2 regions of the Providencia lanzhouensis genome follow, and region 2 is predicted to be linked to the other one. Evidence: riboswitches for the same ligand, from Rfam matches in the RefSeq annotation. Region 2 holds a riboswitch; the other holds the start of a gene.

Region 1 (7,631 bases), 1.2 Mb from region 2:
GGCTTCACGAGCGAGACGCGCAGCAAAAATCGCTTCTTGGGCATTCTTGGCGCCGGAAGTATTGGGAAGCAATTTAACTCCTAACTCTTGAAGTGGCTGTAAAATACCATCATCTTGCCCACGTAAATTAACGCGTTTCATCGCCATGGTCACCAGCTGGCTGCCCGATGCTTGGATGGCTTGCTGCATTAATGTTGGATTGGCAAACTTGCCTGTTCCGGTAAATAAACGTGACTGAAAAGTGACATCAGCAATTTTTAACATCATTAACCCCCTGCGATAGCTTGAAACAGCAGAATGTTGTCTTGTTCATTCAAAAAATGACTTTCCCACTGGCTTTTAGGAATGATGACTTGGTTGATAGCCAGTGCTGAGCCGGATGTACTTTGCCCGAGTTGCGTTAATAGCTGGTGGACGGTAATGGGCGGTTCAACCTTCATCGGCTGGTCATTGATTATGATATGCATGTGACCTCTCGGCAGACAGGGCAATGTTTTGAACGGGTCAGCTGCAAGGTATTCCATTGCTGCTGCTTTCCATCAAACAGGCGTAGTTTTCCACTTAACGGGGACGGTAATCCCACCAGCAATTTGATGGCTTCTAATGCTTGTAACGTCCCAATCACTCCTACCACCGGACCTAAAACCCCCGCCGTGCGGCAGTTACGTTGTGGTTCTTCTTGGTCGGGATACAAACAGGCGTAGCAGCCAGATTGAAAAGGAGGCTCAAGAACCATCAATTGCCCACCAAAGCCAACGGCACTGCCGCTGACGAGCGGGGTATTGCTAATGACGCACGCGGCATTGACCGCATGGCGAGTGGCCATGTTGTCACAGCAATCCAGCACCAAATCCACCTGTTCCACTAAGGGAAGTAAGCTGTCCGCATCAAGCTTTTGTTGGAAAATGCGCGTCTTAGTATGGGGGTTAAGCTGCTTTAAACGCGCTGCGGCCAGCTGCGCTTTCGACTGGTTAATATCCTGCGTGTCATACAGCACTTGGCGCTGCAAGTTAGACACATGCAGGTCATCATGATCCGCTATCCATAATTCACCGACACCCGCTCCCGCAAGATACAAACTTGCAGGGGAGCCTAGTCCACCTAAACCGACAATCAGTACCTTGCTTTGTTTGAGTTTTTGTTGCCCTTCAGGGCTGACATCCTCAAGCAGTAATTGGCGGCTATAACGCATAAATTCGAGATCATTGAGCATGGTCGTTTTCCTTTAAGCGAGAGGTCGATTCAACCAGATCCAGCAATGTTCGCGTTGCACTTTGCCAGTCATCGGCTTGTGTGATGGCACTGACAACCGCTACACTGCCAACGCCAGTGGCGAGCACGGCAGGCACGCGTTCAATGGATATCCCGCCTATTGCCACTGTCGGATAGTCTGGCGTCTCCTCAACCATCTGTTTTAACGCTTCTAAACCTTGCGGCGAGGAAGGCATCTGCTTGGTTTGGGTTGGAAAGATATGCCCCAGTGCGATATAAGACGGACGCACCGTTTTGGCAATCGCGACTTCATCAGGATCGTGGGTGGAGATCCCCAGCCGTAGCTCCGCTTGGTGAATCGCTACTAGATCGGTAGTTTCCAGATCTTCTTGCCCTAAGTGTACGCCATAGGCACCCAGCTCTATGGCTAAACGCCAATAGTCATTAATAAATAATCGGGCATTATGCTGCTTACCAAGGGCTATTGCTTGCTGGATCTGTTCACGTACTTGGTGGTCTTGCTTGTCTTTGATGCGCAATTGCAAGGTGGAAACACCTGCATTTAGCAGGCGTTCAATCCATTCAACAGAATCCACAACCGGGTACAGACCGAGGCAGTGCTCGGTCGGTGGAAATGGACTATTCGGGAGATTAAGCGTTTTGTTCATCACTCACGACCTCAGCAATCTCAGCCCCATGATAGAGTTCGCTACCGTGAGCGCGGAAAGCTTCCGACATCTGCTCCATGCCCGCCTCTTTTTGTGCAGCATAGTCACGAACTTCTTGGGAAATCTTCATGGAGCAGAATTTTGGTCCACACATAGAGCAGAAGTGGGCGATTTTCCCTGACGCTTGCGGTAAGGTTTCATCGTGATATTTACGCGCGGTTTCAGGGTCTAGGGCGAGGTTAAACTGGTCTTCCCAACGGAACTCAAAACGCGCTTTGGACATGGCATTATCACGAATTTGTGCACCCGGATGACCTTTCGCGAGATCAGCGGCGTGGGCAGCAATCTTGTAGGTAATCAGCCCCTGTTTGACGTCTTCTTTGTTCGGTAAACCAAGGTGCTCTTTTGGCGTCACGTAGCACAGCATCGCACAACCAAACCAGCCGATCATTGCTGCGCCAATACCGGAAGTGAAGTGGTCATAGCCCGGTGCGATATCGGTGGTTAGGGGGCCTAACGTATAGAATGGGGCTTCGTGGCAGTGCTCTAGCTCTTCGGTCATATTGCGGCGGATCATCTGCATCGGCACATGCCCCGGTCCTTCAATCATCACCTGCACATCGTATTCCCACGCAATTTTGGTGAGCTCGCCTAAGGTATGCAGCTCTGAGAATTGGGCTTCATCGTTGGCATCTTGCACAGAACCCGGACGTAACCCATCTCCAAGCGACAGCGATACATCATAAGCGGCACAAATTTCGCAAATTTCACGGAAATGCTCATACAGGAAGTTTTCTTGGTGGTGGGATAAACACCATTTCGCCATGATAGAGCCGCCACGGGAGACTATGCCGGTCAGGCGCTTCGCCGTCATTGGTACGTAGCGCAGTAAAACGCCGGCATGGATAGTGAAGTAATCTACTCCTTGTTCGGCTTGCTCTAGCAGAGTATCGCGGAACATTTCCCACGTGAGGTTTTCAGCAACACCGTTCACTTTTTCGAGCGCTTGGTAGATAGGTACGGTACCAATTGGCACTGGGCTATTACGTAAAATCCATTCGCGGGTTTCGTGAATATAACGACCTGTGGATAAATCCATCACCGTATCTGCACCCCAGCGAGTAGACCAAATCAGTTTTTCCACCTCTTCTTCGATGGATGAAGTCACGGAGGAGTTACCGATATTGGCATTCACTTTCACTAAGAAATTGCGCCCGATAATCATCGGCTCAGATTCTGGATGGTTAATATTGGCAGGGATGATAGCGCGACCTGCCGCCACTTCTTGGCGTACAAATTCCGGCGTAATATTTTCTGGCAAAATAGCACCAAAGCTTTGCCCCGGATGTTGCTGCCTTAACACTTCACTGCGAATGCGTTCACGACCCATATTTTCACGGATGGCGATAAATTCCATTTCAGGGGTCACAATACCTTGACGAGCATAATGCAACTGAGTGACGCATTTGCCTGTTTGCGCTTTCAGTGGTGCAGGGCGGTGATTAAAACGTAAGTGATCTAAGCCCGCATCGGCTAAGCGCTGCTGGGTAAAGTCGGAGCTGAGATTTTCGACAGCAACAGTATCCGCGCGTTCACTGATCCACGGCGCACGGATTTTTTTCAATCCTTTGTGAACATTGAGTTCAGAGGCCGGGTCGCCGTAAGGACCTGAGGTGTCATAAACAGGGACGGCCTCGTTATCTTCAAATTTGGGATTATCTTTGTCTCCGCCGATAAGCGTTGGGGAGAGCTGGATTTCGCGCATGGGAACTTGGATATCATCCCGCGAGCCTTGCAGGTAGATACGTTCAGAGTTAGGGAATGAAACACCGGAAATGGTATTGATAAAGTCTTCTGCGGCATCACGCTGCTCTTTTCGAGAGCGTGCTGGTGCAGCTTTAGAGGAAATATCGGTACTCGGTATAACTGCATTATTAGCATTATTAGCATTATTGGACATAGCAATTTCCTGACATCGTCACAGGCTATACGGCGTAAAGCGCCAATAGCGGGTTTATCGAAAGAAAGTTGCTTGTCTGGAGTTCGGAGGAGTAATGGTAAGGCGTTGCGGCTAGTTTTTCGCCAAATAAATAAGCGAAAATTGCGCTGAATGATTACTCTTGTTCCCTTCGCGGGTATTAACCCGATCAGGTTCCGCGGATCCCGAATTAACGGTCTCAGCCTGATGTTTGCACATGCTAGGCACTCCGACAAGAATTAATCAGTATAAAGTTTCCCCGTCATTCTTCAAGCGATAAGTGCGTTGGCTTCTCTCGGCTACCCTAGTCACATACTTGTGTATGCTCCTAGGGATATCCTCGCTTGCCGCCTTCTTCTCACTCGAATAATTTAGGGGAAATCAGTGTATTGGGTAAAAATCCAAAACCTAGAAATTAAAAGTTAAAACTAGGTTGGCTAAATATGGGTTTTACAAACTCCACGAATATTGTGGCCAGTGATTTTCGTTGGCGGCTTGGAGAAGGCGCGGGTCGCCGTTGACGATAAATGTCTCATCGGCGAAATGACACATAGGTAGGTCATTGGCGGAATCGGTGTAGAAATAAATATACGCATCGGTGATTGGCTGGTGGGAAATCCACTGAGTTAAACGCTTAACTTTACCCTCTTTAAAGGTCGGGATACCGTCAACTTCGGTGGTGTAGCAGCCATTTGAACGCTTAATATCAATTCCCATCGTGACATCGGCGCCAAGGTGATCCGCGATCTTCTTCACGATAAAGGTAACCGTTGCAGAGATCACAATGATCGGGATCCCTTGAGATCGATATGAGGCGATAGTGCTTAATGCGCTAGGGTAAATGCGCGGAATGATAATGGTATCCACAAAATCATCTAACCACTCATCGACTTGCTCTGTCTTGATGCCAGCAAGGGTCTGCAAACTAAACTTTAAGTAAGTCACCATATCCAAATTGCCCGCGTTGTATTGCGCCATCATCTCTTTATCGGCTTCGACAAAACGCGGGTCGGTAATGATTTTCTTATCCCACAAATATTGCGTCCAAAGTACGCTACTATCGCCACGGATCAGGGTGTCATCGAGATCAAAAATCGCTAATTTGGTTTGTGTAGACGGGTTTTGCATGAGGTTCCTTTCGTTGACTAGCTCGTCGTTGATTAACTTAAAGCACGAATTTCATTTTTATTAAACATTAACTCAAGGCGTGTGCCTGGCTCAAATAAACGCTCGGATGAGCGGTTGAGCAAGTCTACGGTCATATCCCCCGCAGGCGTGTTCACGCTATAGCGAATAATATTCCCTAAAAGCTGGTGGTCAAGGATCACGGCATCTACAGGGGCGGAAATATGGCTGCCATATTGGCGTCCGACTTCGCGAACATAAATGGACTCAGGGCGAATGGCGAGGGTGCCTTGTAAATTGACGCCCAACATCCCATTGGCTTTTTCTGCTTCCACCAGATTGTAATGCCCCATAAATCGAGCCACAAATTCAGTGGCAGGCTGAGTATAGATATTTTCCGCGGTATCGCTTTGGATAATCGAGCCTTTGTTCATTAAGAAGATGCGGTCAGACATAATCATTGCTTCGTCTTGGTCGTGGGTGACGAAAATGGTAGTGAGCTTCAGCTCTCGCTGGATTTCACGAATTTGCTGGCGTAAGTGCTTACGAATACGTGCATCAAGGGCGGATAACGGCTCATCGAGGAGTAAAATTTGCGGCTTCATCACCAATGCACGGGCGAGGGCGACACGTTGGCGCTGACCACCCGAAAGCTGGTGCGGATATTGGTTCTCTTTTCCTTGTAATTCCACCATATCAATGACTTCTGCCACGGCTTTATCTCGCTCAGCGGGGGGCATCTTACGCATTTTCAACCCAAACGCGATGTTTTCAGCCACGGTCATATTTGGGAATAGAGCGTAGCTTTGAAACACCATGCCCACGCCGCGCTGTTGAGCTGGCTGCTGAGTGATATTCTGGCGGTTGATATACAGCTCCCCGCTGTCAGGCTGTTCAAGTCCCGCAATACAGCGCAGTAACGTGGATTTCCCACAGCCACTTGGCCCCAATAGCGTAATAAATTCCCCTTGTTCAATCGTAAACTGGATATCAGAGAATACTTGGTTCTGACCAAAGGATTTAGTTAGGTTTTCCGCAATGACGTAGCTCATCGTTCATCTCCCGCACGATTCAAGCGCGTTGCTAACCAAGTCAGCAGCAACGTAAATAAGAAGTAAGACATCACTAGCGCAGAGGTAAAGTGTCCGCTAGTTTGGCGCATATTAAACAGATAGATCTGCAAGGTTTCGAAACGGGTTCCCACTAAGATATTGGCGAATACGAACTCCCCCATTAAGAATGAGAAGGAAATCAGTAAAGAAACCAATAACCCTTTACGGATATTTGGCAGCACTATCATTAAAAAGGCCTTAAAGGTGCTGGCACCGAGTAAGTGAGCGGCGTCCATTAAGTCATGCAGATTGATTCCTTGAAAGCTATTCGCCAGTGCGCGGTACATAAATGGCAATGTAATGGTGAAGTAGGTGCCAATTAAGATCCACGGGGTACCGACCAACATGAATGGCTCATCCGCAAAGATTTGCAGTAAACCGACTGAAGAGACCACGGGTGGGATCGCAAAAGGGAGAATAATCAGTAAATCCATCAACCCTTTGAGGTTTGGAAAGCGGTAAAAAACGGCAAAAGTCATGGGTAAAATCACGAGCACGCTGATCAGCAATGTGCCAAAGCAGATCAAGAGTGATCGTCCAAATGCCATTAGAAATCGTGGATCTTGCCATAGTTGTAGATACCATTTGATGGATAGGGCATCAGGCATAATCGTCGCACCCCATGAGCTCGAAATGGAGTAAATAAAGGTGGCGATAATCGGCAGCGCAAGAATGGCGGCAACGGTACCAAGAACCATTTTATGAAACAGTAAACTCGGTGCTTTTGGGCTACGAATATTAGGATTTAGCATGGTAGCTCCGCTTTAATAACCAGTGGTGAATGGCGGTGATAAACCCGAGGATCGCAATCAGAACAACGGATAGCGCGGCTGCCATATTTGGCTCTAAGAACAGGTCGCCAGAGACAAGGCTGGCAATGCGGATAGTCACTAGGTTGTAGTTACCACTGGTGAGTGCGTAAGTACTGGCATAAGCGCCAACGGCATTGGCAACCAAGATAATAAATGTGCCTAACAGTGCAGGAGAAATGACCGGAATACCCACTTTCAGCCAATAGGTTAACTTGCTGGCTCCCATAGTTTTTGCGGCATCTTCCCACTCAGGTTTGAGCGCATCAAATGCGGGATACAGCAATAAAATCCCCAAAGGAATTTGGAAATACACGTAAATCAACATGAGTCCAGTCGCGCTGTAAATGTTGAATTCATCAATCCATCCCCAAGCTTTTAATTGCAGGGTAATTGCGCCGTTGAACCCAAGAATAATAACAAAAGCAAAGGCGAGAGGAACGCCACTAAAGTTACTCGCCATGGTCGAAAAGGAAATCATTAAACGGCGTACTTTTCCGCTCATTTTGTAGATAGAAAATGCCGTTAAACAGGAGATAAATAGCCCTATCAAACTACTAATGATGGAAAGCCATAATGTATTTTCAAATGCTTGAAGGTAGAAATCATTCGTGAATGTCTCGACATAGTTAGCTATCGACCACGCTTCTTCATAAATAAAGCTATTGAAAAACACCCAAATCATGGGTGCTAATTGGAATAAACAAAACAGGACGGCAAAAGGCAG
Region 2 (7,631 bases):
TCAAACTAGATCCCGCCACGCACAAAACCACCAAGTCCATTTCTTTCCATAAACTCGCTAATCTTATGGCGAACATTTTCGCTGGTTTCTGCGCCGAGCAAATCAGGCACTAACTCAGCCATCAATTGAGGATCAAGCTGACGAATTAAATATTTCATGCGAGGAACACTGCGCCCACTCATACTCAAACTACGATAACCTAATGCAATCAGCACCATAGCACTTAATGGCTGTCCAGCCATTTCACCACATACACTAATCGGCAGGCCTATACGCTGACATTCCATATGTACCATGGATAGAAAACGCACCACCGCAGGGTGCAGGTTATCATAGAGCGCCGCCACATGAGTGTTATTACGGTCGACGGCGAGTAAATATTGTGTAAAGTCGTTGGTACCTATCGAAATAAAATCAACTCGCTGCTTTAACTCTGGCAGTAAAAACAGGAGTGAAGGTACTTCCAACATCACGCCAATTGGAGGTAAATCAATCGATTTTCCGAGTTGTTGGCTCACTTCATTTTTGGCGCGATTAATCAGCCCAATAGCCTCATCCACTTCATTAATGCTAGTGATCATCGGCAATAAAATACGTAAATTGCCCGTATCTTGGTTAGCTCTCAGCATAGAACGCAATTGGATTAAAAAGATTTCAGGCTGATCCAGCATGATTCGGATCCCACGCCACCCCAAGCAAGGATTTTCCTCGCTGATCGGCATGTAAGGCAGTTGTTTGTCTGCACCGATATCTAAGGTTCTTAATACCACCGGTTTCGTTGCAAAAAGTTGCAATACATCCCGATATAACTGCTTCTGTTCATCCTCAGATGGAAAGCCATTGTGCAGCATAAATGGCAGTTCGGTTCGATATAATCCAACACCATCCACCCCATCATGAATTTGCTGTTCATAGCGAGGGCTCAATCCGGCGTTGAGGCAAATATCCACATGCTCACCGTTTTTGAGTACTGCATCTTGAGAAAGTGTGCCTTCCGCTAATCGGCTAAGCACATTTTCTTCTTCAATAATTTGCTGGTATTCCTGAGCAATAAAATTTTCAGGCTCAATAAACACTTCGCCACGATAGCCATCCAAAATCAGATGGCGATTATGTAATAAGGAAGGCTCAATATCCGCCCCCATAATCGCGGGGATCCCCATCGCTCGGATCAAGATTGCAGAGTGGGAGTGCGTTGCACCATCGCGCACAATCACACCCGCTAATTGCTCAAGCGGTAATTCAGCAAGAACGCTCGCACTTAGCTCATCAGCCACCAAAATAAAACGGTCTGGCCATTGGCTAGTGGGTGTCAGTGAATCATCGAGATGAAATAATAAGCGCTGCCCTAAGGTGCGAAGGTCAGAGCCACGCTCTCTTAAATAGAGGTCACGTAAACGTGAGAACTGCAAAGCGTAATCTTCGATGACGGTTTTCACTGCCCATTCAGCCACCGCCCCTTGATTAATCGCTGTAAATAACCGCTTTTTCAGTTGGGGGTCATTAAGCAAGTGGTTATACAAGTCGAAAATAGCTGAGCTTTCTTTCGATGAGCTCGCCATAAACCGCTTACTAATACGACGAAATTCTGCCGCCGCACTTTCCAGCGCTATCACTAAGCGTTGACGCTCTTCATCAATATTCAATGTGGTCGCTTGATACACATTGTCTAAAGAAGGTTGAGAGGTATCTTGCCAACCATAAGCCATCGAAATTCCTTGAGAAACAGGGATAGCTTTGAGGCGATTTTGTCGATATTGCCCGAAAATACCTTTTGTTTGCGCTTGGGATAAAATCACCGCTAACTGCATTGATAGCGTGACCATAAAGGACTCTTCCGTCTCGCTGAATAACCGTTTTTCTCGCTGCTGAACCACCAGCACGCCCAGTAATTGACGTCGATAAACAACAGGCACACCTAGAAAGGCTTTGAGCTGTTCTTCTTTGAGTTGAGGGAGGTATTTAAATTGCGGGTGTTCGCGAATATCAGCGAGGTTCAACATTTCCGATTGTCGACCGACTGCGCCAACAACTCCTTCGTCGAATCCTAAACGAATAGCAATCCCGCTAGGCTTTTTCAGCCCGCGGGTTGCCATTAGGTAATAACATTGGCGAGGATGATCGGCTAAGTAAATCGAGCACACATCGGTGCGCATTGCTTTGCACGTCTCATTGACCAAAACTTCAAGAGCTTGAGTCAGACTGGTCGCCATCGCAACCTTTTCGACAATGTCACGTAAACGCGTCAACATAGGCTTACTTAACTCCGCGCCTACGATTATTAAAAACAGGTCGTTGTGGTAATTTCTGTTCCTGCAAAGGCATAACTACGGGAGCGAATTCCTTCATCACGCGGCGATAAACTTCGCGCTTAAAAGAGACCACTTGCCTAACAGGATACCAATAACTGACCCACCGCCAGCCGTCAAATTCTGGCGATTTACTGCGCTGCACGTTTATATCGGCGTCATTACATTGGAGTTGAAGTAAAAACCAACGTTGTTTCTGTCCAATACAAACAGGTTTTGTATCCCAACGCACCAAACGCTTAGGTAATTTGTAGCGTAACCAATTACGGGTAGATGCAAGTAACCTTACATCTTTACGCTGTAGTCCGACTTCCTCGTATAACTCACGATACATCGCTTGTTCTGGCGATTCCCCCGGGTTAATCCCACCTTGAGGAAATTGCCAAGAATGCTGACCATAACGGCGAGCCCATAAGACTTGACCTTGCCGATTACAAATTACAATTCCTACATTCGGGCGGTAGCCATCATCATCGATCACTAGACTACCTCAATAACCAAATTTGAAAGATGCCTAATTGTTTCACACATACCCAAACTGGTAAACCTATATCAATACAGTTTGCAGATATGTCTGAAGTAATTACAATAGTCTGCGTCTCAACGGGGTGCCAATTTGGGCTGAGAAATAACCCGTAGAACCTGATCCGGCTAATACCGGCGTAGGGATTTGAGCTACCGTCTACAAATTATTGTATCGGTCCCTCCTCAAATCCTGTGTTTTTTTATGATTTACGCAGGAATTACAATGACTAAAAATAAACTCTTTACCTCACTCATTGCCTTAACCACCTTAAGTTTTGCTGCATTCGCCTCTGCCGAGAAACCAACGTTGACGGTGTATACCTATGATTCCTTTGCTGCGGAATGGGGACCAGGCCCTCAAATCAAAAAGAATTTCGAAGCTCAATGTGAATGCGAGTTAAAACTGGTTTCTCTAGGGGATGGTGTTGCACTACTGAATCGCCTACGTATGGAAGGGGAAAAAAGCAAAGCCGACATTATCTTAGGGTTAGATAACAACTTACTCGACTCCGCAGAAAAAACCGGCTTATTTGCCCCTGCAGATATCAAAACGGATGCGCTTAAATTACCTATCGAATGGACGAGCAAAACATTCATTCCTTATGATTATGGCTATTTCGCCTTTATCTATGACACCAATAAAATCAAACAGCCGCCAAAAAGCATGGACGAACTGCTTGATAGCAAAAACAATTGGAAAATCATTTACCAAGATCCACGTACCAGCACCCCAGGATTAGGATTAATGCTGTGGATTGAGAAAATCTACGGCGATAAATCGGCTGATGCATGGAAGAAAATGGCAGCCAAAACACTGACCGTGACCAAAGGTTGGAGTGAGTCTTATGGCTTGTTCTTAAAAGGTGAAGGAGATTTTGTCCTGAGCTACACCTCCTCGCCGGGTTACCAAATTTTAAATGATAAGAAAGACAACTACGCGGCAGCACTATTCGATGAAGGGCATTATATGCAAGTCGAAGTGGCGGCAAGATTGAAACACAGCCCTCAACCTGAGCTGGCAAAACAGTTCTTACAATTTATGTTAACCCCTGAATTCCAAGGCACATTACCAACCACTAACTGGATGTATCCGGTTATCGATATGCCGTTGCCTGAAGTGTATAACGTGCTACCACTGCCTGCTAAATCCCTACAATTTAGCGCGGGAGAAGTGGCTAAAGAACGTCAAACGTGGACACGTTTATGGCAAACCGCCGTCAGTCGTTAATCAATTTAACCTTATTACCGGGGGCAATAGCCTCCGGTCTTTTAATCGTCGTTGCCCTGCTCGCTTTTGGGGCGCTGTGGTTTTTCGCACCTGAAATTTCCCTCAGCGAGATAATCGAAGATGATTATTTATGGCATGTCATCGGTTTTACGTTTTGGCAGGCATTGCTTTCCGCTATTTTTTCCATTATTCCCGCTATTTTTCTTGCAAGAGCCCTGTATCGCCGGCGATTTTGGGGAAGAATGCTCTTGCTCCGCTTGTGTGCAATGACCCTTGTTTTACCCGTTTTAGTCGCCGTTTTCGGTATTTTGTCGGTATATGGACAAACCGGATGGCTAGCAAAACTGTGCCTATGGCTTGGTGTTGACTATCAGTTTTCCCCTTATGGTCTGCGTGGCATTTTATTGGCGCATATCTTTTTCAATATGCCACTCGCAACCCGGATGTTGCTGCAATCCCTTGAAAATATTGCCATTGAGCAGCGTCAAAGCGCCGCTCAATTAGGGTTCAATGAGTGGCAACAATTTACCCTTTTAGAGTGGCCTTATTTACGCCGTCAGATGTTGCCAACAGGCGCGCTGATTTTTATGCTCTGTTTTGCCAGCTTTGCGACAGTACTGGCTCTGGGCGGTGGCCCTGCGGCGACCACTATCGAACTCGCGATTTACCAAGCACTGAGCTACGACTTTGATTTAGGGCGTGCCACACTGCTTGCGTTAATTCAGTTGGGATGTTGCGTAGGATTAATGCTTATTTGCCAACGTATTAACCATGCCTTTTCCGTTGGATTTAGCCACCAAACATCATGGTTTGATCCTGCCGATAACCTGTTTCGCCGTTTACGTGACTGGCTGGTGATTGCTGCAGCTATTTTGCTATTAATTCCGCCGTTATTAGCGGTGATTGTTGATGGGCTCAACGGTCAATTACTGGATGTTTTACAGCAATCTGCGTTATGGCAAGCCACATTGACCTCACTGTTTATTGCACTCTGTGCTGGAATTTTGTGCGTGATCCTCACGCTAATGCTGCTATGGAGTAGCCGTGAACTGCGTTTAAGAAATGCATTAAAACTCGGACAGGCCATTGAGCTAAGCGGGCTGATTATTCTGGCGATGCCGGGCATTGTGCTGGCGACAGGCTTTTTTATCTTTTTCAATGAAACCATTGGAATACCCGAAACACCTTATCCGTTGGTGATCATGACTAACGCCTTGCTCGCTATCCCTTACGCGCTAAAGGTACTGGATAACCCAATGCGAGATCTGGCTCAACGCTATAATCCGTTATGCCAATCACTCGAAATTACTGGTTTTAATCGATTTAAAATCATTGAATTACGAGCATTACGCAAACCTATCGCACAAGCATTGGCATTCGCTTGCGTGATTTCGATTGGAGATTTTGGCGTGGTCGCCTTGTTTGGTAATGAAGAGTTCCGTACCTTGCCTTACTATCTTTATCAACAGATTGGCGCGTATCGAACCAATGACGGCGCGGTTACCGCGATGTTATTGTTGTTACTCTGTTTCTGCCTGTTTAGCCTACTCGAACGCCTATCGGGGAAAACTCATGATTGAATTACAAAATCTAGATTATCAATACGATAACCTAAATATGCATTTTGATATTGCGGTAGCTTCGGGGGAACGAGTTGCCGTAATGGGTCCTAGTGGCGCAGGCAAAAGCACGCTGCTCAGCCTAATTAGTGGGTTTCAATTTCCTCGCAGTGGTACTATCACCTTAAATGGTGAAAATCATACATTTACACCCCCAGCTAAACGCCCTGTTTCCATGTTATTTCAAGAAAATAACCTGTTTGCTCACCTAACTGTGAGGCAAAATATTGGGCTAGGTTTACAACCGAGCTTACGTTTGAGTGCATCGCAAATGGCTGAAGTTGAACAAATGGCGCAGCAAGTCAGTTTAACTGAATGTTTAGACCGAATGCCTGCGCAATTGTCTGGAGGACAGCGTCAACGAGCTGCACTCGCCCGCTGTTTAATTCGCAATCAGCCGATTTTATTACTGGATGAGCCGTTTTCCGCCCTTGACCCTGCGCTGCGCAGTGAAATGCTGCAATTACTCAATGACGTTTGCGTTAATAAATCCATCACATTATTAATGGTATCCCATAGTATTGAAGACTCGCTACAAATCGCCCCTCGCAGCTTAGTGGTCGCCGATGGCGCAATTGTGTATGACGGCGATACCGAAACACTATTACAAGGCAAAACCGACGCTTCTGCATTATTGGGCATTTCTAATTAGCTCGACAAATAATACTGTATAAATTCCCACTACTCGCGTATATTAATTTGCAGATTATTTACGCGAGTTTTCTTTATGCCTCAGTCAAACACCCCCGCTGAAAAAGGCTTTATTCTTAGCCGCCATTGGCGAGATACCCGCTACGGTGTCGAGGTAAGCTATTGGTTACTCACGGATAATAAACCGCAAAAAATCATTGTTCCCTATCAACAAGCCGTGGGTTTTTTACCTGAATCCAAGTTTTCCCTAGTACGCCATTTAATTGAAGGGCAAGCGGATATCAGTTATCGCTCCGTGGAACTGCGAGATTTTAAACGCGAAAAAGTCTACGCCATCTATTGCCAGCAATATCGTCAATTACAAAACCTAGATAAAAACTGCCAAGCATTAGGTGTTGAACTGCTGGAAACCGATATTCGCCCTTGTGAGCGTTATTTAATGGAGCGCTTTATTACCGCTCCCGTGTGGTTTTCTCGCAATCATCAGGGGAAATATCAACTCAAACCTTGTGAAGGTTATCGCCCGACACTGCACGCCGTTTCTCTCGATATTGAAACTAGCCAACATGGGGAGCTTTATTCGATTGGGTTATCTGGCTGCGGTGACAATGTGGTGTTTATGTTGGGACCCGATCAAGGTCCTGCTCTGAATGACCAACATCGACTCGTGTATGCCACCAGCCGCCCTCAATTACTTGAAAAATTGAACGAATGGCTGCAACAGTACGATCCCGATGCCATCATCGGCTGGAATCTGATCCAGTTTGATTTGCAAGTTTTACAAAAGCATGCGGAGCGCTATGGCATCCCTCTGTTGCTCGGTCGGCAAGGGAAAAAACTCGAATGGCGAGAACACGGTTTTAAGCAAGGTGTCTTTTTTGCCTCTGCTGAAGGTCGCTTAATTATTGATGGTATTGATGCGTTAAAATCGGCGACATGGAGTTTTAGCTCATTCAGTTTGGAGTCCGTTGCCCAGCAGCTGCTTGGCGAAGGGAAAGCGATTGATACTCCTTATGATCGCATGGATGAAATTAACCGCCGCTTTGCTCACGATAAACCCGCCCTAGCCCATTACAATATTCAAGACTGTATTTTGGTGCATCGCATCTTTGAGAAAACCGATTTAATGGCGTTCTTGCAAGAGCGCTCGACGGTCACGGGGCTCGCCACCGATCGTATGGGAGGCTCAGTAGCCGCCTTTTCCCATTTATATATTCCTCGGCTACACCGCTTAGGGTTTGTTGCCCCAACGCTCTGTGAGCAAAAGTTTCAGCTCAATCCCGGTGGATTTGTCATGGA

Evidence for each region. Region 2 has a riboswitch for thiamine pyrophosphate ahead of thiB (thiamine ABC transporter substrate binding subunit). Riboswitches for the same ligand answer to the same signal wherever they lie in the genome.
Region 1: it holds a riboswitch for thiamine pyrophosphate, as region 2 does, so the genes downstream of both, thiC (phosphomethylpyrimidine synthase ThiC) here and thiB (thiamine ABC transporter substrate binding subunit) in region 2, are expected to answer to the same signal.

What each region holds. Positions count from the first base shown of each region.
Region 1 is NZ_CP174123.1:408,635-416,265, forward strand. It holds gene ACIH2S_RS01855 (thiazole synthase) at 1-264, opposite strand, end outside; gene thiS (sulfur carrier protein ThiS) at 267-467, opposite strand; gene ACIH2S_RS01865 (HesA/MoeB/ThiF family protein) at 455-1,213, opposite strand; gene thiE (thiamine phosphate synthase) at 1,203-1,880, opposite strand; gene thiC (phosphomethylpyrimidine synthase ThiC) at 1,864-3,840, opposite strand; TPP riboswitch at 3,988-4,100, opposite strand; gene ACIH2S_RS01880 (HAD family hydrolase) at 4,309-4,986, opposite strand; gene ACIH2S_RS01885 (ABC transporter ATP-binding protein) at 5,019-6,035, opposite strand; gene ACIH2S_RS01890 (ABC transporter permease) at 6,032-6,847, opposite strand; gene ACIH2S_RS01895 (ABC transporter permease) at 6,834-7,631, opposite strand, start outside.
Region 2 is NZ_CP174123.1:3,323,846-3,331,476, forward strand. It holds gene ptsP (phosphoenolpyruvate--protein phosphotransferase) at 6-2,252, opposite strand; gene rppH (RNA pyrophosphohydrolase) at 2,257-2,790, opposite strand; TPP riboswitch at 2,904-2,996, shown strand; gene thiB (thiamine ABC transporter substrate binding subunit) at 3,058-4,062, shown strand; gene thiP (thiamine/thiamine pyrophosphate ABC transporter permease ThiP) at 4,038-5,642, shown strand; gene thiQ (thiamine ABC transporter ATP-binding protein ThiQ) at 5,635-6,333, shown strand; gene ACIH2S_RS15630 (DNA polymerase II) at 6,409-7,631, shown strand, end outside.